DNA from 3 places in the Kitasatospora sp. NPDC032121 genome. Region 3 is predicted to be linked to each of the others. Evidence: riboswitches for the same ligand, from Rfam matches in the RefSeq annotation. Region 3 holds a riboswitch; each other region holds the start of a gene.
What was found. A riboswitch is a leader RNA that binds a small molecule or an ion and turns the genes downstream of it on or off. The one in region 3 is predicted to bind cobalamin.
Positions count from the first base shown of each region.

Region 1: linked by a shared signal. The riboswitch ahead of ACZ5OX_RS22255 (cobalamin biosynthesis protein) and the one ahead of metE (5-methyltetrahydropteroyltriglutamate--homocysteine S-methyltransferase) in region 3 are both predicted to bind cobalamin.
Region 2: linked by a shared signal. The riboswitch ahead of ACZ5OX_RS26360 (CoA-acylating methylmalonate-semialdehyde dehydrogenase) and the one ahead of metE (5-methyltetrahydropteroyltriglutamate--homocysteine S-methyltransferase) in region 3 are both predicted to bind cobalamin.

Region 1 is NZ_JBVILX010000008.1:275,881-283,630, forward strand. Features, by position in the region: gene ACZ5OX_RS22245 (putative cobaltochelatase) at 1-736, opposite strand, end outside; gene ACZ5OX_RS22250 (cobyric acid synthase) at 733-2,247, opposite strand; gene ACZ5OX_RS22255 (cobalamin biosynthesis protein) at 2,244-3,314, opposite strand; cobalamin riboswitch at 3,422-3,554, opposite strand; gene ACZ5OX_RS22260 (alpha/beta hydrolase) at 4,019-5,029, shown strand; gene ACZ5OX_RS22265 (hypothetical protein) at 5,814-7,139, shown strand; gene ACZ5OX_RS22270 (CDP-alcohol phosphatidyltransferase family protein) at 7,351-7,750, opposite strand, start outside.
Region 2 is NZ_JBVILX010000012.1:20,798-28,547, forward strand. Features, by position in the region: gene ACZ5OX_RS26330 (NAD(P)/FAD-dependent oxidoreductase) at 1-132, shown strand, start outside; gene ACZ5OX_RS26335 (3-phenylpropionate/cinnamic acid dioxygenase subunit beta) at 193-765, shown strand; gene ACZ5OX_RS26340 (alpha/beta fold hydrolase) at 900-1,763, shown strand; gene ACZ5OX_RS26345 (SDR family NAD(P)-dependent oxidoreductase) at 1,763-2,599, shown strand; gene ACZ5OX_RS26350 (acyl-CoA synthetase) at 2,619-4,202, shown strand; gene ACZ5OX_RS26355 (hypothetical protein) at 4,204-4,650, shown strand; cobalamin riboswitch at 4,773-4,963, shown strand; gene ACZ5OX_RS26360 (CoA-acylating methylmalonate-semialdehyde dehydrogenase) at 5,176-6,675, shown strand; gene ACZ5OX_RS26365 (acyl-CoA dehydrogenase family protein) at 6,684-7,750, shown strand, end outside.
Region 3 is NZ_JBVILX010000003.1:342,998-350,747, forward strand. Features, by position in the region: gene ACZ5OX_RS12500 (MFS transporter) at 1-1,075, shown strand, start outside; gene ACZ5OX_RS12505 (MarR family winged helix-turn-helix transcriptional regulator) at 1,075-1,527, shown strand; gene cobF (precorrin-6A synthase (deacetylating)) at 1,634-2,392, opposite strand; gene ACZ5OX_RS12515 (acyl-CoA thioesterase) at 2,890-3,342, shown strand; cobalamin riboswitch at 3,433-3,641, shown strand; gene metE (5-methyltetrahydropteroyltriglutamate--homocysteine S-methyltransferase) at 3,815-6,130, shown strand; gene ACZ5OX_RS12525 (hypothetical protein) at 6,165-6,374, shown strand; gene ACZ5OX_RS12530 (SDR family oxidoreductase) at 6,375-7,229, opposite strand; gene ACZ5OX_RS12535 (MarR family winged helix-turn-helix transcriptional regulator) at 7,299-7,718, shown strand.

The DNA of each region.
Region 1 (7,750 bases), on a different contig from region 3:
CCGTGGTGATGCGTTCGGCGAGCGCCCGCTCCTCCCCGGCGAACCGCGCAGCGAAGCCCGCCGGGTCCGCGTCGTAGGCGAGCCGGCGGCGGACCACCTCGGCGCGCTCGACCGGGTCCCGGGTGGCGGCGATCTCGACGGTCAGACCGAACCGGTCGAGCAGCTGCGGCCGCAGCTCGCCCTCCTCCGGGTTCATGGTGCCGACCAGTAGGAACCGGGCCGCGTGCCGCACCGACACGCCCTCGCGCTCGACGTACGAGCGCCCCATCGCGGCGGCGTCCAGCAGCAGGTCCACCACGTGGTCCTGGAGCAGGTTCACCTCGTCGATGTACAGCACGCCGCGGTGCGCCCTGGCGAGCAGCCCTGGCTCGTACGCCTTGACGCCCTCGGCCAGTGCCCGCTCCAGGTCCAGCGAGCCGACGATCCGGTCCTCGGTCACGCCGACCGGCAACTCGACCAGCTGGGACGGACGTTCGGACGCGGACGGGGCGACGTGCGGCCCGTCCGGGCACTGCGGGTCGGGTGCGGCCGGGTCGCAGGCGAAGCGGCAGTCGTCCACGGTGGCGATGGACGGCAGCAGGCCGGCCAGCGCGCGCACCATGGTCGACTTCGCGGTGCCCTTCTCGCCGCGCACCAGCACGCCGCCCACGGCCGGGGAGACCGCGTTCAGCAGCAGCCCGAGCCGCAGGTCGGCCATGCCGACGATCGCGGTGAACGGATAGCGGACGTCGGTCATGCGTCACTCCCAGGGGCCCCGGGCGGGAGGAACGGCAGCGATCCGGCCGCCGGCACCCCGCCCTCGATCAGCTTCCACAGCGCGTCGGTGTCCGCGTGCTCCTCGATCAGGTCGCCCAGCCGGTCCAGCCGGGCCTCGCGCGCCGCGGCGAAGGAGGTGTCCGGCGCCGGGACGAACGCCCGCCCGGACAACTCGGCGACCTCGCGCAGGAGTTCGCGACGGAATCCGTCGTTCTCCAGCGCGCCGTGCCAGGTCGTGCCCCAGACCGCGCCCACCCGGCAGCCGTCCAGGAAGGCGTCCCCGCCCTCGACCGTCACCACTCCGTGGTGGATCTCGTAGCCCTCGACCCGCTGCCCGTACGCCTCGCCGACCGGGCGGGCCAACACCTTCTCTGCGCCGAACCGCACGTGCGTCGGCAGCAGCCCGAGGCCCTCGACGGCGCCCGCCTTCGACTCGACCTCGTCCACGATCGAGTGCGCCAGCATCTGGTAGCCGCCGCAGACCCCGAGGACCGGCAGGCCGGCCGCCGCCCGCGCCCGCAGGGCCGGCTCCAGGCCGCGCTCGCGCAGCCAGGCGAGGTCCGCGACGGTGGCCCGGGTGCCGGGCAGCACCACCAGGTCGGCGTCGGCCAGCTCCTCCGGCCTGGTCGCCCAGCGCACCAGCACGCCCGGCTCCTGCACGAGCGCGTCCACGTCGGTGAAGTTGGACAGCCGGGGGAAGCGCACCACGGCCACCCGCAGCACGTCCGCGCCGAGCGGCCCGGGCCCGTCCGCCCGGTCCACCACCGTGGACAGGTCCAGCGAGTCCTCGGCGTCCAGCCAGAGCCCGGGCAGCATCGGCAGCGTGCCCAGCACCGGACGGCCGGTCAGCTCGCGCAGCATGTCCAGTCCGGGTGCCAGCAGGCGCGCGTCGCCGCGGAACTTGTTGACGAACCAGCCCGCCACGTGCCGCTGGTCCTCCGCCGACAGCAGCGCCAGCGTCCCGTACATCGCCGCGAAGACCCCGCCCCGGTCGATGTCCCCGACCACCACCACCGGCAGGGCGGCGGCCGTGGCCAGGCCCATGTTGGCGATGTCGCGGTCGCGCAGGTTGATCTCGGCGGGCGAGCCCGCGCCCTCGCAGACCACCACGTCGTAGCGGCGGCGCAGGTCGGCCAGGCACTCCAGGGAGCGCTCCAGCAGGACGGGCTTGCGCTCGCGGTAGTCCAGCGCGCCCACCTCGGCCACCGGCCTGCCGAGCAGCACCACCTGGCTGCGGCCGTCCGCGCCCGGCTTGAGCAGCACCGGGTTCATCGCCGCCTCCGGCTCCACCCGGGCGGCCTGTGCCTGCATCGCCTGGGCGCGGCCGATCTCGGCGCCGTCGGAGGTGACGAAGGAGTTCAGCGACATGTTCTGCGCCTTGAACGGCGCGACCCGCACGCCCTGGCGGGCGAGCCAACGGCAGATCCCGGCCGTCACCACGCTCTTGCCCGCGTCCGAGGTCGTCCCCGCGACCAGCAGTGCGTTGCTCATCCCCGTCCCCTCATCCTCGGCAGCAGTCGCTTCGCCGGCACCCGTTCCGTCAGCACCCGTTGCGTCAGCGCACGTTTCGCCAGCACCCGTTTCGCCAGCATCCGCAGCAGGACGTGCCCCGCGACCGTCGTACCCAGCGCCAGCGCGCCCACCCGCCGGGAGAGCGCGCAGGCCCGCTCGATGTCGTCCACCGTCACCGGCCGCAGCTCCGCGCCCAGGACCGGCCGGTTCTCCACGCGCTCGCCGTACCGCAGCGTCCCGCCCAACCGGACGCCCACCGCGCCGGCGAACGCCGACTCGGCCTGGCCCGCGTTCGGGCTCGGGTGCGCGGAGCCGTCGCGCCGCCAGACCCGCCAGGCCGTCCGCGGTTCGGGCGCGGCGGCCACCGTCAGCAGGGCCGTCAGCCGGGCGCCCGGCCAGCCCGCCAGGTCGTCCAGCCGGGCCGAGGCCCAGCCGAACCGGGCGTAGCGCGGCGAGCGGTGGCCCACCATGGCGTCCAGGGTGTTCACGGCGCGGAAGGCGAGCAGGCCGGGCGTGCCGGCCAGGGCGCCCCAGGTCAGCGCGTTGACCACGGCGTCGGCGGTGTTCTCCGCCACCGACTCGACCACCGCCCGGGCGATCTGCTGCCCGTCCAGCGCGCTCGGATCCCGCCCGCACAGGTGCGGCAGCCGTTCCCGCGCGGCCGTGAGGTCGCCCGCCGCCAGCGAGCGGCCGATGGTGCGCGCCTCCCGGGTCAGCGAGGTGCCGCCGAGCACCGTCCAGGTCGCGGCCGCCGCCAGCGCCGCCCGGCCCAGCGGGCGCCGGCCCACCGTACGGTCCAGGGCGAGCGCGCCCGCCGCGACCGCGCCCACGCACAGCGCCGTGTACCCGGCCCCGGCGGCGCGGCCGTCGCGCCACAGCCGCCGCTCCAGCCGGGTCGCGGCGCTGCCGAAGACGGCCACCGGGTGGCCCCGGCGGGGGTCGGCGAAGCGGGCGTCGGCGGCGTAGCCCGCGGCGGCGCCGAGCGCGAACGCGGCGGCGCGGGTCAGCGGGCGGCGCACGGAAGGGGAAGGCGCGGGCGGGATCATCGGTCGCACGGCGGAAGGCAGCTCGGGGTCGGGCAGGGCGGGGCAGCCTGCATCGCGTGCGTGTCCTCACTCAGGGTCCGCGCCCTGGATCGACGTGACGGCGGCGAGAGTCTCCTGGCTTCCGGGTCGAACGCACCCTCGGAGCCTTCCAGCGGCCGTCGACGGCCCGCCGTGGCGATGTTCCGAGCGTGCTCCCCGGTGACAGTGGCGGGACCGCGCCGGACTTCCACCGGCTTCCTCTCCATGCCTCCGTTTGGCCCCAGGATCCCATCACGGGCCCGAACCGGGAGTCAACCGAGGTCACGGAGGGGTTGGTCACACCCGGACGCCGCTGACGCCCCGTGGGACCGGCCGGCGCGGCGGGCCGAGGACGGGGCCTGCCGCTGCCCTCGTCCTCGTCCTCGGCCTTCGTCTTTCCGCCGGCCCGCCGTCCTCGCCACCCGTCTGTGGCGCCACCTCGGCAGAGCCAGGGCCGCCGGCTCCTCGGCAGGGCCGGTCCGCCGCCCGGGTGACCCGGACGGCCCAGCCCGGTGGCCGGGCGGGCGGGGCGCCGGTGAACTGGTGTCCGAACACCGTCCGGTCCGTGAGGCACGAGAGCGGGGAACGAAATGCGTTGGGGAACCGCAGCCGTCGTGGCGGCCGCCGCGGTCGGGGCCGCCGTGCTGGTGATCGGCCGTCGGGCATCCGAGCGGATGGTCCGTCCGGTGACCACTGTTCAGGAGTCCGCTCCGGTCGTGGTCCTCGGCCTCGCCCCCGGGCGGGTCACCTTCACCCGCGGCCCCGGGAGCCTGCGCCCCGGCCGCTGGGCGGTCGAGTGGGCGGACGGCGGTCACGCGGTCGTCGAGGAGGTCCTGCACAGTGACGAGCAGGAGGTCACCCGCCGGCTGGTCCGCGCCGACCGGGGCACCCTCACCCCCGGCACCGAGGTCCGCTTCACCCCGCGGGTCCACCTCGGCGACCCCACCGAGGCGCTCGGCCTCGCCTTCGCCGACACCGCCGTCGACGGCGAGCTCGGCGCCCTTCCCGCCTGGCAGCTCGACGGCAAACGCGGCACCTGGGTGATCCTGGTGCACGGCCCCGAGGCCGACCGTCGGCAGACCCTCCCCGTGCTCCCCGTCCTCGACCGGCTCGGCCTGCCCGCCCTCGCCGTCACCTACCGCGGCGACCGGGGCGCCCCCGCCTCCCCGGACGGGCTCAGCCACTTCGGCGAGACCGAGTGGCGCGACGTCGAGGCGGCGATACGGCTGGCGCTGCACAGCGGCGCCGGCAACGTGATCCTCTACGGCTGGTCCCTCGGTGCGACCATGGTCCTCCACACGGCGGCCCGCTCCGCCTGGTCGCACGCCGTCCGGGGCCTGGTCCTCGACTCACCCGTGCTCGACCTCCCGGCCTCAGCCCGCCGGGACGCCGCCCGCTCCGGCTTCCCGGGCGTCGCGGCGGAGCTCGGCGCCCTCGCCGCCGAGGGCCGGACCGGCGTCGACCTCGCCGACTTCGGCCGCATCGCCGAGGGTGCCGACCTGCGGGTGCCCACCCTCCTCCTGCACAGCCCCGAGGACCGGATCGCCCCCTTCGGCGCCGTCCAGAAGCTGGCCGCCGCCCGCCGCGACGTGGTCAGCCTCCAGGCCTTCCCCGGCGCCGACCACGCGACCCTCTGGAACAGCGCCCCCGAGCGCTATGCCGAGCTCCTCCGCCGGTGGCTCACTCCGCTGCTCTAGCCGCCCTCCGCGCGAGCCCTTCCGCTCGAGCCGTTCCGCGCGAGCCGTTCCGTGCGAGCCTTTCCGCGCGAGCCGTTCCGTGCGAGCCTTTCCGCGCGAGTCCTGCCGTACGAGCCGTTCCGCGTGAGCCCCCCTCTCCGCGCGGGGCGCTTTCGGCCGGGTCCCGTCGGTTTTTCCGCTCGGCTTCCCCCCGTCTACGAATGAACGTTTCTCCCATTACGTCGAGCGCGCACGAGAAGTCGGCCCGTCCGACTTCTCGTGCAGCACGATCCCCCCGCCCCCGCCCGCCATCCGTCCGGATTCGGGCTGGACAGCCCGGCCGGAAGTCGGGGGAGGGGATTGCCCGTGCGAAATCCGGCGCGTCGTCAGGGGCAATAGTTGGCCCGATCCCTTACCCCCCACCCGTACGCACGGTGACCGGTCGAGTATTCCCGGCAACCGATGCGCCCGGGATGGCATGGGCAGGCCATACGTTTCCGGCCAGGCGGTTTGCCGCTGTTGCCCGATCTTGCGGAGGTGCCGCCGCCGCTCGCCCGGTCGTACGGACAACCGGATGTGACAGAAGGCCGGTACAAGGGGAAGACTGCTCGACGTGACGTCTCGGAACCCGCGCGACCGTGATGCCCCGCTCCCGCCGACGATCGGTACCGGTGCGACGGTGACCCGTCTCCCCGGAACGGCCCAACGGCCCGCCGGTGGCAGGCCGGGCGGGGCGGGTGTCCCCCGTAACGGAGTACCCCGGCGACGGGGGCCGGCTCCGGCTCCCGGGCGGGGTCGGGTTCCCGTGCCGGAGGGCTTCCCGGCACCCGCCGAGCTGGCGCCGCTGGCCCGCCGGATGCTGGTGGACGCCGTCCGGGTCGCCCGCTGGGCCGGCGAGCTGGCCGAGGTCGACAAGCGCGGCGAGCTGCTTCCCGAGGACGCCCGTGCGGCGGGCCGGGCGCTGGCCATGACGGTCGGCGCCGCCGCCAAGGCATGGGGGCAGGCGCTGCTGGTGGGTCTGGTCGAGGCCCGGGACGGCGGAGCCGGCCCCGGCTGGCGCCTGCACGCCTGGGAGCACGACGACGAGGCCGTGGTGCGCGGCTGGTCGGCGCTGTTCGACGCCTGGACCCTGCTCGCCCCGGTGCCGCCCGCCGCGCTGCGCGGCGTGTTCGCCGTACTCGCCGGGCAGGCCGTGGACCAGGCTCCGCAGCTGCTCTCCTTCCTGCACCTGGTGGACGGCCCGGTCGCCGAGAGCGAGCTGCTGGAGCTGCTGCGCCGCGGGCTGGACGAGCGCCGGGTCGGCGCGGGCCTCGGCGGCCCGGGCCTGTCGCCGGTGCCGCACGCGGCCTCGGCCGTCTCCGCCGTCCGCGGCACCTGCCGCGCACCGCAGATCGACACCCCGGCCGCGCCCTCGGACGTGGCCGCCGTCCTGGACTGGATGCTGGACGGCCTGGCGGCGGTCGGCGCCCTGGTGCGCAGGAACGATGCCGCGGAGCTGTCGCCGCTCGGCCACTGGGCGGTGCGGGCCAAGCTGGAGGAGATCTGCACGGTCGCCCAGACCGCGGCCGGGCACATCGAGCAGAGCGCCTTCGAACTGCTGAACGCCTGCGCCGACTACTCGCCGGGCCCGGCCCGCGCCGAGTTCCGCGCCTGGGTCGCGGCCCGTCCGGCGGACCGCGCGGTGGGCGAGCTGCTGGAGGCCGCCCGGGGCGACGACGCGCTGGTGCGCGGCCTGGCCTTCGAGGCGCTGCGGGTGGCCGGAGGGCCGGCCGAGCAGGCGGTGCGCGCCGCCGTGGACGCGCCGGTGCTGCGCCCCTACGCGCTGCTGTGGCTGGCGGAGCGCGCGGACGAGGGCGTCTCCCCGGCGGACGTGCTGGGCGCGGAGGACGCGGCCTGGCTCTGGGTGGACACCGCGGCCGCGGTGCTCGACCACGGGGAGACCGAGTTGCTGGTGGGCCACGTCGAGGGCGCCTCGGCGGGCGACCCGGTGCGGCTGTTCGCCCGGGCCCGGCAGTCCGGGCACCCGCGGGCGGCCTCGGTGCTGACGGCGGTCTCCGGCGTGCACCCGGACCCGGGCGTGGCCCGGGCGGCCCGTCGTTCGGCGTTCAGCGTGCACACCGGTGGCGCCTGATTTTTATGACATTTGAGATGGAGTTCGTCGTCCACGGCGACGGTGGCTCCGTCGTGAACCGACCGCGCCTCCGTCGTTCACGTCGTCGTCAGGCACCGACCGCGTCTTGGGCGCCCGCACCCGAGGCGGTCGAGCGTCGTGAAAAGTCATAAGAGTCAGGGCCCGGAACCAAGAGGTTCCGGGCCCTGACTCTTATGACTTTTGCGGGGAATCAGCCGATCCGAGACTCAGCCCGCCGAGCGCGGACGTCGCCGACCTTCTGCCCCACCTTGCGGCGGATGACCAGCAGCGGTGCCATCGCGGCGAGCGTGATCTGGGCGAACGCCCCGACGTGCATCAGGTTGTCGCCACCGGGCAGCCCGGTGGCCCAGGCGGCCAGGCAGCCGATGGAGACCACGATCCAGCAGAGCGTGGCGGTGGCCAGCAGCCCCTGCGGCTTCGGGTACTCGATCCGGCTGACCATCAGGTACGCGGCGCCGAAGATGGCGAGCAGGCCGGGCAGGAACGGCGGATCGAGCAGCACGATGGCGATCACCGTCATCGCGCCCATCGGGCAGGGCATGCCCTGGAACACCCCTGGCCGCATCTTGACGGCCGAGAAGCGGGCCAGC
Region 2 (7,750 bases), on a different contig from region 3:
GTCGCCGCGGCCGCCGTCGACGACTCCGTCTCCGTCCGCGCGGCCCGCCGGCTGATCGACCGCCGCGTCCCGGCCGACCCCGACCAGCTGGCCGACCCGTCCGTCAGCCTGCGCGCCCTCCTGCGCGGCTGACGTGCCGCAGGGCGGAACAGCGCGTACCGACCGCACGCACAGAAGGGATCGAATGACCCCGTGAGCACGAGCACCGAAACCGCCCCGTCCCGCGCGGGGGCGCGGGCCGACCGCGACACCCACTTCGAGGTCGAGCAGTTCTACTACGAGGAGGCCGACCTCCTCGACGCCGGCCGCTACACCGACTGGCTCGACCTGCTCGCCGACGACCTCGACTACTGGATGCCGACCCGCACCAACCGGCTCCGCCGTCAGCAGGCGCTCTCCGTCGCGGCGCGCGGCGAGGCCGCCTTCTACGACGAGACCAAGGAGAGCCTGGCCTGGCGGATCCGCCGCTTCGACTCCGGCATGGCGTGGTCCGAGGACCCTCCGTCCCGCACCCGGCACCTGGTGACCAACGTCCTGGTCCGCCATGTGGACCCGCAGGAGCACCCGGAGTTCACCGAGGAGGACCTCCAGGTGCGCTCGGCCTTCCTGGTCTACCGCAACCGCCTGGAGCGCGAGGAGAACGTCTTCGCCGGCGGCCGCACCGACCTCCTGCGCCGCACCCCCGACGGACTGCGGGTGGCCCGTCGGACCGTCCTGCTGGACCAGAACATCCTCCAGGCGAAGAACATCTCCACCTTCTTCTGAGGCTTTCGAAGCCTGACCCTCTCAGCCCCGCCTCTCAGCCCCCCCTTTCAGTCCCGCCTCTCAGCCCCGCTTTTCAGCCCCCCTTTCAGTCCCGCATTTCAGCCCCGCCGCCTCACTGCCGATGGGAACCCCCTGTGACCGACCTCCACCTCAAGCACCACCGCGTGGCCACCTCGCTCGGCGAGATCGCCGTCGCGGAGACCGGGCAGGGCCCGGTGCTCGTCATGCTGCACGGCGGCGGCCCCGGCGCCTCCGGCGTCAGCAACTACCACCAGAACCTGCCCGAGCTCGCCCGGCACTTCCGCGTGCTGCTGCCGGACCAGCCCGGCTTCGGCGACAGCTACCGCCCCACCGAGGAGGACCTCGACCAGCGGTCCATCACCGAGATCACCACCGACGCCCTCTACCAGGCGCTGGACTCCCTCGGCGTCGAGACCTTCCACCTCCTCGGCAACAGCCTCGGCGGCGCCGCCGCCATCGCCATGGCCCAGCAGCGCCCCGAGCGGGTCACCCGCCTGGTGCTGATGGCCCCCGGCGGCGGCTGGCTGCCCTTCGGCCCGACCCCGACCGAGGGCCAGAAGGAGATGTTCCGCTACTACAACGGCACCGGGCCGAGCGAGAAGAAGATGGGCGCGTTCATCCGCACCATGGTCTTCGACCACCGGCAGTTCGGCGCCGACGTGGTCAGGGCCCGCTACGAGGCCTCCCTCGACGAGAGCCACGTCGCCTTCTACCACCGCTACAACGCGGCGTTCGCCAAGCGCGGCGGCATGGACCCGCTCTGGCGCGACCTGCACCGGATCACGGCGCCGACCCTGCTGCTCTGGGGCCGCGACGACCGCACCATCACGCTGGACGGCGCCCAGCTGATGCTCAAGCACATCCGGGACGTCCAGCTCCACGTCTTCGGCCGCTGCGGCCACTGGGTGCAGCTGGAGCGCCGGGCCGAGTTCGAGCGGCTCGTGACCGGCTTCCTCGCCGAGACCGGGGAGGCGTGATGAGCCGCGGCTGGCTTGACGGGTACGCGACGCTGATCACCGGCGGCGGCTCCGGCATCGGACTCGCGGTCGCCGAACGCTTCGTGGCGGAGGGCGCGTGCGTCACCATCCTCGACCGGGACAAGGCACGCCTGAACGAGGTCGTCGAGGCCTCCGGCACGCCCGAGCGCTACCACGCGGTCGCCGCCGACGTGCGCGACCCCGAGGCACTGCACGCGGCCGTCGCCGCGACGGTGGAGCGCTTCGGCAAGCTCGACACCCTGGTCGCCAACGCGGGGGTGTGGGACTACCAGCGCCAGCTCACCCGGCTGACGGCGAAGGACCTCGACAGCGCTTTCGACGAGGTGTTCTCCATCAACGTCAAGGGCTACCTGCTGGCGGCCGAAGCAGCGTGGCCGGAACTGGTGAAGACCCGCGGCAGCATCATCATGACGCTGTCCAACGCCTCCTTCTTCGTCAACGGCGGTGGCCCCCTCTACACCGCCAGCAAGCACGCCTGCCTCGGCCTGATGCGCGAACTGGCCTACGAGCTCGCCCCCAAGGTCCGCGTCAACGGGGTCGCCTGCGGAGGCATGAACACCGACCTGCGCGGTCCGCAGTCCCTCGACCTCGCGGACCGCTCCATCTCGGCGTCCTTCGCGAAGCGGGGGCCCGGCACCCCGCCCCCGCCCATCCCGCTGCACGACTCCAGCACCGAACCGCGCGACTTCACCGGACCGTACGTCCTGCTGGCCGCGCGCGACCAGAGCGGCCCCATCACGGGCCAGGCGATCTCCGTCGACGGCGGGATCGGTGTCCGCGGGTTCGCCAGCGCCGCAGGCGGCGACCACCTCTGAGCTCAACGAGGAGCCCACCGTGACCACGCCACACCCCCACAACTCCGGCATCGCGGTCGACCTGAACCCCGCCGCGGCCGTCGCCCGCAACGCCCGGTACCACGCGGACACCGTCGTCGTCGACTACCCGGGCGGCGACCTGACGTATCGTCAACTCGATGACAAGGCCGCGCGACTGGCCACCGTCCTGGCCGAGGGCGGGGTCCGCGACGGCGACCGCGTCGGCTACCTCGGGCTGAACAGCGCGGCCTTCTTCGTCACCATGCTGGCCGCCTTCCGCCTCGGCGCGCTGTTCGTCCCGGTGAACTTCCGCTTCGCCGACCCCGAACTCGCCGGGGTGCTGCGCAGCAGCGGCGCCACCGCCGTCGTCTGCGAGGAGGGCCACCGGGCCTGCGTGGACCGGGTCCGCGACGGGACGGACCTGCACCGCTTCCTGCTCGTCGACGACGACCCCGAGGCGCCGGCCGGTCCGGCGCGGGGCTGGGAGCCGTGGTCCCCCCTCCTCGCGGCGGCCGAGCCCACCCCCACCGTCGCGGTGAAGCGGGCCGACGACCCGGCCATCCTGATGTTCACCTCAGGCACCACCGGAACCCCCAAGGGCGTCGTCCTGACCCACGGCAACGTGTGGTGGAACTCGGTCAACGTGGAACTGCGCCTGGACACCAGGCGCGGCGACACCACCTACGCGGCGGCGCCGCTGTTCCACATCGGAGCGCTGAACAGCTTCGCGCTGCGCACGCTCACCCGGGGCGGCACCGTGGTGGTGCGCCGGACGTTCGATCCCGAGCAGTGCGCCGACGACCTGGTGCGGCTGGGGGTCAACTCGATGTTCGGCGTGCCGCAGATGTTCGCCGCCCTGGGCCGGGTGCCGGGCCTCTTCGAACGGGACCTCGGCCGACTGAGGGCGGTCGTGGTCGCGGGCGCCCCCGTCCCGCCCTCGCTGGTCCAGCAGTACGCCGAGCGCGGCCTGCTGCTCCAGCAGGCGTGGGGCCTGACCGAGACCGCGCCGTTCGCCACCCACCTCCCGTCGGAACTCACCCTCGACAAGATCGGCTCGGCCGGCGTCCCCATGCCGTACACCCAGGTGCGGGTGGTCGACGCCGTCACCAAGCGGCCGGTGGAGACGGGCCGTCGGGGCGAGATCGTCGTCCGCGGCCCGAACGTGGCCGCCGGCTACTGGAACAACCCCGAGGCGACCGCCGAGGCGTACGACGAGGAGGGCTGGTTCCACTCCGGGGACATCGGCTACCTGGACGAGGACGGCTGCCTGTACGTCGTCGACCGCCTCAAGGACATGATCATCAGTGGCGGGGAGAACGTGTACCCGGCCGAGGTCGAACAGGCCCTCGCCGGCATGCCGGGTGTCCTGGACGTCGCCGTCGTCGGCTTCCCCGACCCGCAGTGGGGTGAGACCGTCGTCGCCGTGGTCTCGGTGGCCGAGGGGACCGGCATCACCCTCGACGACGTGCGCGACCACGCGGCCCGGCACCTGGCCCGGTACAAGCTGCCGCGCCGCCTCAAGGTCGTCGAGACCGTGCCCCGCAACGGCTCCGGCAAGCTCAACAAGCCGGTCATCCGGCAACTCGCGGCCGAGGAGGAGTGACGTGCTCCCCGTGCCACCGCTGCCGAACGTGAGCCTCGCCCCGGGCTTGCGGACCGAGACGCGCCGGAGCACCCGCCACGCCCTCGACCTGCGGGTGACGGGCGGCATCGAGGTCCGCTTGGAACGGTGCGCGGCCGGCCGGCTGCGCGACGCCTACCCGGTGGGGCTGCGCGACCTGGAGATCCGGGTGGACGCCTGCGCCGACGAGGCCCTGCCCGCTCTGCTGACGGCCTTCGCCGACGCGCTCGCGGCGGCGGACCCCGGGTGCCGGCGGGTGGTCTTCGCGGCGCCCGCCGACGACCGGACGCGTCTCGCGGCGGCGGCGGAAGCGGGCTTCCGGCACGTCGTGGACATCGACCTGGTCAGCGGCGAGTACGGCCTGCTGACCAGGGAGCCGGAGTGGGCGACCCGGATCGACTCCGCCCTCGACCGGGTCCCCGGGGCCTGAGGGGGCCCCTTGCGCCGCCCGTCCCCGGCCGGAGGCCCAGCCTCCGGCCGGGGACGGGCCCGTCGGCCCGGTGGGGCCGGACGGTGATCCGCGCGAAAGGCCCCCGCGACCCCTGGACTTACTAGGACGTCCAACTATATGGTCGATGACAGGTCCGCGGTGTCAGGGAAGCCGGTGTGAGTCCGGCACGGTCCCGCCACTGTGACCGGGGAGTTCGTCCTCGCGAGGGACGGCCACTGGCAGCCAGCCGGGAAGGCCTGAGGGCGTGCGGTGATCCGGGAGTCAGGATACCGGCCGCGGGTGATCCGTGTTTTCCACGAGGATGGAGACGACACGCATGACTCCGGGCTGCTCCCGTTCCGCTGCTCCTGGCTGTCCTGTGCCGACGACTGCCGGGGCCCACTCGCTCTGACAGCTCGTCATGCCACCGCCACCGTGACGTCGCGGGGCCGCATCACCGTGCGCCCGCCCGTCGGCGGCGGCCTCCATTCCTCCTCTCCCCGACCCTGTCGAGAGTAGGAACCGATGGTCCGTGAACTGACCCACTTCGTCGGCGGCAAGCGCGTCGCCGGGACGTCCGGCCGCTTCGGCGACGTGTACGACCCCAACACCGGCCGGGTGCAGGCCCGGGTGCCGCTGGCCGACCGCGCCGAGGTCGAGGCGGTGATCGCCGACTCCGCGCAGGCCCAGCCCGCGTGGGCGGCGTGGAACCCGCAGCGGCGGGCGCGGGTGCTGCTGCGATTCCTGCAACTGGTCGAGCAGGAGAGGGAGGAACTGGCCCGGCTGCTGTCCGCCGAGCACGGCAAGACCGTCGCGGACGCCCACGGCGACATCCAACGCGGCCTGGAGGTCGTGGAGTTCGCCGCCGGGATCCCGCACCTGCTGAAGGGCGAGTTCAGCGACAACGCCGGCACCGGCATCGACGTCTACTCGATGCGCCAGCCGCTCGGTGTCGTCGCCGGCATCACGCCGTTCAACTTCCCCGCGATGATCCCGCTGTGGAAGGCCGCACCCGCGCTGGCCTGCGGCAACGCCTTCGTCCTCAAGCCCTCCGAGCGCGACCCCTCGGTGCCGCTGCGGCTGGCCGAGCTGTTCCTGGAGGCCGGGCTGCCACCCGGCGTGCTCAACGTGGTCAACGGCGGCAAGGAGGCCGTGGACACCCTGCTGGAGGACCCGCGGGTCGAGGCGCTCGGTTTCGTCGGCTCCACGCCGATCGCCCAGTACGTGTACGCGACCGCCGCCGCGCACGGGAAGCGGGCGCAGTGCTTCGGCGGCGCCAAGAACCACATGATCGTGATGCCGGACGCCGACCTCGACCAGGCCGCCGACGCGCTGGTCGGTGCCGGCTACGGCTCGGCCGGAGAACGCTGCATGGCGATCTCGGTCGCCGTCCCGGTGGGTGAGGAGACCGCGGACGCCCTGGTGGCCAAGCTGGTCGAGCGGATCGCCGCGCTGAAGGTCGGCCGCTCGGACGACCAGGCGGCGGACTTCGGCCCGCTGGTGGGCCGCGACGCGCTGGACCGCGTCCGCGGCCACCTGGACCTCGGCGTCCGGGAGGGCGCCGAACTCGTCGTGGACGGAAGGGACTTCCGCCTCCCCGGCCACGAGGACGGCTACTTCCTCGGCGCCTCGCTGTTCGACCGGGTCACCCCGGACATGCGGATCTACCAGGAGGAGATCTTCGGCCCGGTGCTCACCGTCGTCCGCGCCGCCGACTACGAGGAGGCGCTGCGGCTGCCCAGCGAGCACGAGTACGGCAACGGCGTGGCCATCTACACCCGGGACGGCGACACCGCCCGCGACTTCACCCGCCGGGTGAACACCGGCATGGTCGGCGTCAACGTGCCCATCCCGGTCCCGATCGCCTACCACACCTTCGGCGGTTGGAAGCGCTCCGCCTTCGGCGACCTCAACCAGCACGGGCCGGACTCGATCCGCTTCTACACCCGCACCCGCACCGTCACCTCGCGCTGGCCCTCCGGGGTCAAGGAGGGCGCGAGCTTCACCATGCCGACGATGGGCTGAGGCGGGCCGTGCACGCTCAACTGACCGACGATCAACTCGCCATCGTCGAGACGACCCGGGCCTTCGCCCGCGAGCACCTCGCGCCGAACGCCGTCGAGTGGGACCAGGCCAAGCACTTCCCGGTGGACGTGCTGCGCAAGGCGGCGGAGGTCGGCCTGGCCGGCGTCTACGTCGGCGAGGAGTCCGGCGGATCCGGGCTCACCCGCGCCGACGGCGTGCTCGTCTTCGAGGCGCTGGCGACCGGCTGCCCCTCGATCGCCGCCTACCTGTCCATCCACAACATGGTCGCCTGGATGATCGACCGCTACGGCGACGACGCCCAGCGCGCCCGCCGGCTGGCTGGTCTCTGCACGATGGAGACCCCCGCCAGCTACTGCCTCACCGAGCCGGGCGCCGGCTCGGACGCCGCCGCGCTGACCACCCGGGCCCGCCGGGACGGGGACGCCTGGGTGCTGGACGGCGTCAAGCAGTTCATCTCCGGCGCCGGCGCCTCCGAGGTCTACCTGGTGATGGCCCGCACCGGCGGCCCGGGGGCCGACGGGGTGTCCGCCTTCGTCGTCCAACGGGACGACCCCGGCGTCTCGTTCGGGCCGAACGAGCGGAAGATGGGCTGGAACGCCCAGCCCACCCGGCAGGTGCTCCTCGACGGGGTGCGCCTGCCCGCCGACCGCCTGCTCGGCGCGGAGGGCGAGGGCTTCCGGATCGCCATGAGCGGGCTGAACGGGGGCCGGCTCGGCATCGCCTCCTGCTCGATCGGCGGCGCGCAGGACGCCCTGGAGCGCGCCACCGGCTACCTGGCGGACCGTGAGGCGTTCGGCGCCCGGCTCCTGCACTCCCAGGCCCTGCAGTTCCGACTCGCCGACATGGCAACGGAGTTGGAGGCGGCCAGGGCGCTGGTATGGCGGGCGGCGGCCGCCCTGGACCGGGGCGATCCCCGGGCGCCCCAGCTGTGCGCCATGGCCAAGCGCTACGCCACCGACACCGGCTTCGAGGTCGCCAACCAGGCCCTCCAACTGCACGGCGGCTACGGCTACCTGGCCGAGTACGGCATCGAGAAGATCGTCCGCGACCTGCG
Region 3 (7,750 bases):
CTCCCGGCAGCGCGCCCGCGCGATCGGCGTCTGGAGCGGCGTGGTGGGCATCAGCATGGCCGCCGGGCCGATCATCGGCGGCGCGCTGGTCGAGTCGGCCGGCTGGCGGGCGATCTTCTGGATCAACGTCCCGATCGGCCTGGCCGCACTCTTCCTCACCACCCGCTACGTGCCGGAGTCGCGGGCGGCCCGCACCCGCCGGGTGGACCCGATCGGACAGCTGCTGGTCATCGTGCTGCTCGCCGCCCTCACCTACGCGATCATCGAGTCGCCGGAGCGCGGCTGGACCTCGCCCGTGGTGCTCGGCTGCGCCGCGGCCGCGCCGGCCGCCCTGCTGGGCCTGCTCTGGTACGAACCCCGGCGCACCGACCCGCTGATCGACCTGCGGTTCTTCCGCTCCGCACCGTTCTCCGGTGCCACCGTGATCGCGGTCGCCGCCTTCGCCGGCCTCGGCGGCTTCCTGTTCCTCAGCTCCCTGTACCTCCAGGACGTCCGCGGTCTCGACCCGCTGCACGCCGGGCTGTTCATGCTGCCGATGGCCGTCATGTCGCTGCTCACCGCGCCGCTGTCCGGCCGGATGGTGGCCACCCGGGGGCCGCGCACGCCGCTGCTGCTGGCCGGGACGACGCTCACCGCGAGCGCCGTGCTCCAGGCGGTCGGCTACTCCGAGCACCTGCCGACCGGGCTGCTGGTCGTCGCCTTCCTGCTCTTCGGTACCGGCTTCGGCCTGGTCAACGCGCCCATCACCAACACCGCCGTCTCCGGGATGCCCCGCTCTCAGGCCGGGGTGGCGGCGGCCGTGGCCTCCACCAGCCGGCAGGTCGGCCAGTCCCTGGGCGTCGCGGTGACCGGCGCCCTGATGGCCGGAACCGCCCTGGCGGACCCGGCGGACTTCACCGGGGCCGCGCGGACGGCCTGGTGGATCATCGCCGGCTGCGGGGCGGCCGTGCTGGTCACCGGTACGCTCACTTCCGGCCGCTGGGCCCGGACGACGGCCGAGCGCGTGGCGCGACGGCTCGCCGAGCAGGAGCCGGCCGAGGGAACCGAGGAGACGAAGGAGACGGTGGACGCCTGATGGAGCGCCTTGACACCGGCGGGCACCCCAAGGGGAGCGGGGCCGACGCCGCCATGGCGGCCCGGGTCTGGCAGGGGATGTACGCGCTCGTGCTGGAGCGCGACGACCGCCGCAAGACCGTCGCCGACGCCCTGGGCATGAGCTTCAGTCGGGTCAGGGCGCTGCGCCGGCTCGCCGCCGGCCCGATCACCCTGCGGGAGCTGGCCGAGCGGCTGACCGCCGATCCGCCGTACACCACCGTCATCGTGGACGACCTGGTGCGGCGCGGGCTCGCCGAACGCATCACCAACCCGGCCGACCGGCGCTCCAAGCTGGTCCACCTCACCGAGGAGGGCGAGGCGAAGGCGGCGCTCGCCACCGCGATCCTCACCACGCCGCCGGACGCGCTGCTCGGACTGCCGCCGGAGGACCTGCGCGCGCTCGACCGGGTACTGGCGAAGCTGCTGGACTGAGGCCGCGGTCGGCTCACCGTCTGACCCGGTCGGCGGGAAGCGAGAAGCGGTCAGCCGTGAGCCGTGAGCCGTGAGCCGTGAGCCGTGAGCCGTCAGCCGTGGGCCGTCAGCCGTCCGAGCGCCGGAGCAGGTAGGTGTCCATGATCCAGCCCTTGCGCTCCCGGGCCCGCTCCCGCAGTTCACGGATCCGCGGGGCCGCCTCGGCGAGCGGCCCGGAGTCGAGCACCTCGTCGGGGGTGCCGAGGTAGGCGCCGTAGTGGATCTCCAGCCCCTCGGGGTCGATCTCGGTGAAGGCGGCCCGGCCGTCGAGCATCACCACCACGTCGTCCACCCCCTCGGGGAAGCCCTCGGCCAGGCGGCGGCCGGTGGTGATCTGCACCGGGCGGCCGACCCTGGTCAGCGTGGTGCGGTGCCGGGCGGCGAGCGCGGAGACGCTACTGATGCCCGGGATGACCTGGTACTCGAACGGCGCGCCGCCCCGGGTGGACACGTCGTCCACCACGGCGATGACGCTGTCGTAGAGGGCCGGGTCGCCCCAGACCAGGAACGCGCCGCTCTCGCCCGGGCCGAGGTGCTCGGCGAGCAGCTGTTCGACCAGGTCGGCGCGGCGGACGCGCCAGTCGTCCACGGCGGCCGCGTACGCCGGGGTCGTGCGGTCCCGCTCGGCGTCCGGCACCTCGACCACGCGGTGCCCGGGCCGTCCGTGCTCGGCCAGCATCCGGCGGCGCAGCGCGATCAGGTCCTGCCGTTCCTCGCTCTTGTCGAGGATGAAGAAGACGTCGGTGCGACCGATCGCCTTGACCGCTTGCAGGGTGAGGTGGTCCGGGTCGCCCGCACCGATGCCGATGACGAAGATGTGCCGCATGGGGGACATTCTGCCGTCCGCCCCGGCGTACGGGCCCGGGGGCCGTGCATGGCCGGCCGAAGCGGTGGGCGGTGGCTGTGAGCTGCGCGGATGGACGTAAGCTGGCGAGGCAGCTGGTTCGCCCCGCCCGCCGGGCGGGGTGTCGTCACGAGGGAACCCGGAGGGAGTCCGGGACCGCCCGCGGCGGCGAGCGGCAACGACCGCCGTCCTGCGCGCCGGGCCCGGCAACGGGTCCGGGGAGCGACGACCGGTGGGTGTCCGTCCCGGTTCGGCCGGGAGGGCGCGCCCACGAGTCCGAAGACCTGCCGCTGCCCGCGTGCCGTGGTGGCCCGCGGCCCACCACGACCCCGAGGGCGGGCCGATGGTGCGGGTGGGCCGTATACGGACGGCTGCCCGCTCCTCGGCGTGCCCGAGGTGCGCGACCTCACGAAGGAGAGTTCCGTGCAGCGGAACGCCGACCACGATTCCCACGGCGCCATGACGGGCGGGCCGTCGCTGTGACCAGTCCCGCTGTCCTCTCCCGCACCCCGGCCGACTCGGCGGTCACCCTCGCCCACATCATGAGCGACCACGACACCAACCTCTACGGTTCGGTGCACGGCGGCGTGATGATGAAGCTGATCGACGACGCGGCCGCCGCGGCCGCGGGCCGGCACGCCGGTGTTCCCGCGGTCACCGTCTCCGTCCGGGGGATGTCGTTCCTCGCGCCCGTCCGGGCGGGAGACCTCCTCACCGTCCGAGCCCGGGTCGGCAGCGTCGGGCGGACCTCGATGGACGTGTCGGTGGAGGTGACCTCGGAGCGTTGGAACCTCGCCGGGCCGGTGACCCGGGTGGCGACGGCGGAGCTGGTCTTCGTGGCGATCGACTCGCAGGGGCGGCCCCACCCCGTCCCCGAGCTGGTCCCGGAGGACGGCGGCCCCGACAAGCTGCGCGGACCTTCGGCCGAGTAGCCGTACGCGGCGGCGACGTCCCACGATACGGACGCCTTTCGAGATTTCCGCCTCGACGGCGACCTTCTGCCCCTAAGCTGGCGACGCAGCTGGTTCGCCCCGTCCGCCAGGCGGGGTGTCGTAAGAGGGAACCCGGTGACGCCTTTCAACTGGCCAGTCCGGGACTGCCCCGCAGCGGTGAGTGGGAACGACCGCCGTCATACGCACTGGACCCGGGACGGGTCTGGGAAGCGACGGCCAGTAGGTGTCCGCCCCGGTTTCGGCCGGGTGGGCGTGCCCACGAGTCCGAAGACCTGCCACTGCCCGTGCGCGACCGTTCGCGTGCGGCCATCCGGTGACCTCGTGGGCGGGTCGGCGACCATACCAGGCGGAGCCGTGCACGGGTGCGGGTGTCCGTCCGGTTCGTCATCCCTTCGCGTCCTCGTGCCACCACCGGTGCACTTGAGGATTCAGGCTCGCGAAGGAGAGTCCCTTGACAGCGAAGTCCGCAGCCGCGGCGTCCGTGGCCACCGCGTACGGCTACCCCCGGCAGGGTCGTGACCGTGAACTGAAGAAGGCGATCGAGGGCTACTGGAAGGGCGTGGTCACGGCCGAGGCGCTGCTGTCGACCGCGGCCGACCTGCGCCGGACCAACTGGGCCCAGCTCGCCGAGGCGGGGGTCGGGGAGGTCCCGACCGGTGACTTCTCGTTCTACGACCACGTGCTGGACGCCAGCGTGGCGGTCGGCGCGATCCCGCCGCGGCACCGGGAGGCGGTCGACGCCGACCCGCTGGACGGGTACTTCGCGATGGCGCGCGGCAACCAGGACGTCGCGCCGCTGGAGATGACCAAGTGGTTCGACACCAACTACCACTACCTGGTGCCGGAGTTGGGGCCGGACACGGTGTTCGCCGCGAACCCGGCCAAGGCGGTCGGCGAGTTCGAGGAGGCCCTCGCGCTCGGCCACACCGCCCGTCCGGTGCTGGTCGGTCCGGTGACCTACCTGCTGCTGGCCAAGCCGGCCCCCGGGGTGGCCGAGGACTTCCAGCCGATCACCCTGCTGGACCGGCTGCTGCCGGTCTACGCGGAGCTGCTCGCGGCGCTCGGGGCCGCGGGGGCCGAGTGGGTCCAGCTGGACGAGCCCGCGCTGGTCCAGGACCGGACCCCGGCCGAGCTGAACGCCGCCGCCCGGGCCTACCGCGAGCTCGGCGCCCTCACCGAGCGGCCCAAGCTGCTGATCGCGAGCTACTTCGACCGGCTCGGCGAGGCGCTGCCGGTGCTGGCCAAGGCCCCGGTGGAGGGCCTGGCGCTGGACTTCACCGGTCCGGCCGCCGCCAACCTGGAGGACCTCGCCGCCGTCGGCGGCCTGCCCGGCAAGCGGCTGGTCGCCGGGGTGATCGACGGGCGCAACATCTGGATCAACGACCTGGAGAAGTCGCTGTCCACCCTGGCGACCCTGCTGGGCCTCGCCGGCATCGTCGACGTCGCGCCGTCCTGCTCCCTGCTGCACGTCCCGCTCGACGCCGCCGCCGAACGGGAGTTGGACCCGCAGATCGCCCGCTGGCTGGCCTTCGCCAAGCAGAAGGCCGCCGAGACGGCGCTGCTCGCCCGCGGCCTGCGCGAGGGCACCGGCGCGATCACCGCCGAACTCGCCGCCAACCGAGCCGACCTCGCCTCCCGCGCCAACTCCCCGATCACCCACGACCCGGCGGTGCGCGCCCGGGCCGCCGCCGTCACCGCCGACGACACCCGCCGGGCCCAGGCCTACCCGCAGCGGGCCGAGGCCCAGCGCGCCCGGCTCGGCCTGCCGCTGCTGCCGACCACCACCATCGGATCCTTCCCGCAGACCACCGAACTGCGCACCGCACGCGCCGATCTGACGGCTGGTCGGATCGACGCGAACACCTACCGGGAGCGGATGGAGGCCGAGATCCGCGAGGTCATCGCCTACCAGGAGAAGGCCGGCCTGGACGTCCTGGTGCACGGCGAGCCCGAACGCAACGACATGGTCCAGTACTTCGCCGAGCAGCTCACCGGCTACCTCGCCACCCGGCACGGCTGGGTCCAGTCGTACGGCACCCGGTACGTACGCCCGCCGGTGCTGGCCGGGGACATCTCCCGCCCGCACCCGATGACCACCGACTGGTTCGGCTACGCGCAGAGCCTGACCGACCGCCCGGTCAAGGGCATGCTCACCGGCCCGGTCACCATGCTCGCGTGGTCCTTCGTCCGCGACGACCAGCCGCTCGCCGACACCGCCCGCCAGGTCGCCCTCGCCCTGCGCGACGAGGTCGGCGACCTGGAGGCGGCGGGCGCGGCCGTGGTCCAGGTGGACGAACCGGCCCTGCGCGAGACCCTCCCGCTGCGGGCCGCCGCCCGCCCGGCGTACCTGGACTGGGCCACCGAGGCCTTCCGGCTGGCCACTTCCGGGGTGCGGGCCGACACCCAGATCCACACCCACATGTGCTACGCCGAGTTCGGCGCGATCATGACCGCGATCGACGACCTCGACGCGGACGTCATCTCGCTGGAGGCCACCCGCTCCCACATGGAGGTGGCCGGTGAACTCGCCGAGGCGGGCTACCCGCGCGAGGTGGGCCCCGGCGTCTGGGACATCCACTCGCCGCGCGTCCCCGGCACCGCGGAGGCGGTCTCCCTGCTGCGCGCGGGCCTGGCGGCGATCCCGGCGGAGCGGCTCTGGGTCAACCCGGACTGCGGGTTGAAGACCCGCGGCTGGCCGGAGACCCGGGCCTCGCTGGAGAGCCTGGTCGCCGCCGCCCGGACGCTGCGCGCGGAACTGGCCGGCTGACGGAGGTCGGCTGGCGGGAGCCGGAGCGGGCGCGGTGAGGCCGCCGCGCCCGCCCCGGCGGCTGCGCGTCCTCCAGCGGGCGTTGACGGAGGGTGTACCGGGCGGCGCGGCCGGTGCCGAGCTCGACCGCGAGCGGCGCGCCCAGGGGCAGCCGCTGCCGCACCCGTGGACGGTGCCCGGCTGCCGTGTCCCGGACGCCCGCGGGGCCCGGCCGGCTACCTGGCCGGCCCTGCGGCTCGGGTGATCACGGGGTGACCCAGCCGGCGGTCAGCGTCTGCACGGCCGAGCCGTCGAGGTCCTTGAGCTTCACCCCGGCGAAGGCCCGGGCGGCGTCGGAGGTGAGCAGCCGGAAGGCGGGGCGCTCGGCCTCGAGCAGGCCGAGGATGCGGGTGGCCACGTCCTCGGCCGCCTGTGCGTTGGCGAAGGCGTTGCGGGTGCGCTCCAGGTAGCCGGCCAGGGCCGGCGCGTACGGCCCGGCCTGCTCGGCGGCGTCGTCCGTGAGGCCCACGTTGCTGACGAACTCGCTGGCCACCGCGCCAGGTTCGACCACGCTGACGGACACCCCGGCGGTGGCCGCGACCGGGGCGAGGGACTCCATGAAGCCCTCCACCGCGAACTTGGCAGCGCAGTACGCCTCGTTGAAGGGCTGGCCGACCACGCCGCCGACGCTGGTCACGGTCAGCACCCGGCCCTTGCTCGCCCGCAGCAGGGGCAGGGCGGCCTTGGTGACGTGCAGTACGCCGAAGAAGTTGACCTCCATGACGGCGCGGACGTCGTCGACGCTCTCCTGCTCCAGGGTGCCGATGTGGCCGGCGCCGGCGTTGTTGACCAGGGCGTCCAGCCGGTCGACGCCGGACAGGCAGGCCTCGACCGAGGCCGGGTCGGTGACGTCCAGCGCCCGGACGTCGACGGTGACCCCGGCCTGCTCGGCGGCGGCCAGCAGTGCGCCGGCCTTCGCGGTGTTCCGCATGGTGGCGATCACGTGCCAGCCGCCGCGGGCTGCGGCGACGGCGGTGGTCAGGCCGATGCCGGAGGAGGTGCCGGTGATCAGGACGGTCTTGTTGCTCATCGCGCTGGACTCCATATGCTTATGGTTCATAACCAATATGATCCATAACTATGTGGTCCGATATTTCACTTTGTCAAGCACCTCGATACCCTGGTGGTCATGCCCCACCCATCGGATGACCTCACCCCCGAGATCGTCGGACTCTTCGCGGCCATCAACCGCCGCTACGGCCGGGAGTCCGAGGCGGCCGCGGCGGTCCACGAGCTGACCGCGCTGCAGGCCAAGGCGCTGCTCGCGGCCGAAGCGCCGGTCCCGACCCGCCGGATCGCCGAGAAGCTGCACGCGGAGCCGTCCAACGTGACGGTGATCATCGACCGGCTGGAGTCCCGCGGTCTGGTCGAGCGCAGCGTCGACCCCGCCGACCGCCGCGTGAAGCGGGTCGCCGCCACCGCCGCCGGGCGCGAGGTCGCCGCCGACCTGCGGGCCCGGATGCCCTTCGCCGGAGACCCGCTGGCCCGGCTCGGCGCCGAGCAGCGCGAGTCCCTGCGCGAGCTCCTGCGGCTGGTCCTGGAGGCATGACGGCAGCCCCCCGGGCGGTTGTCCGGGGGGCT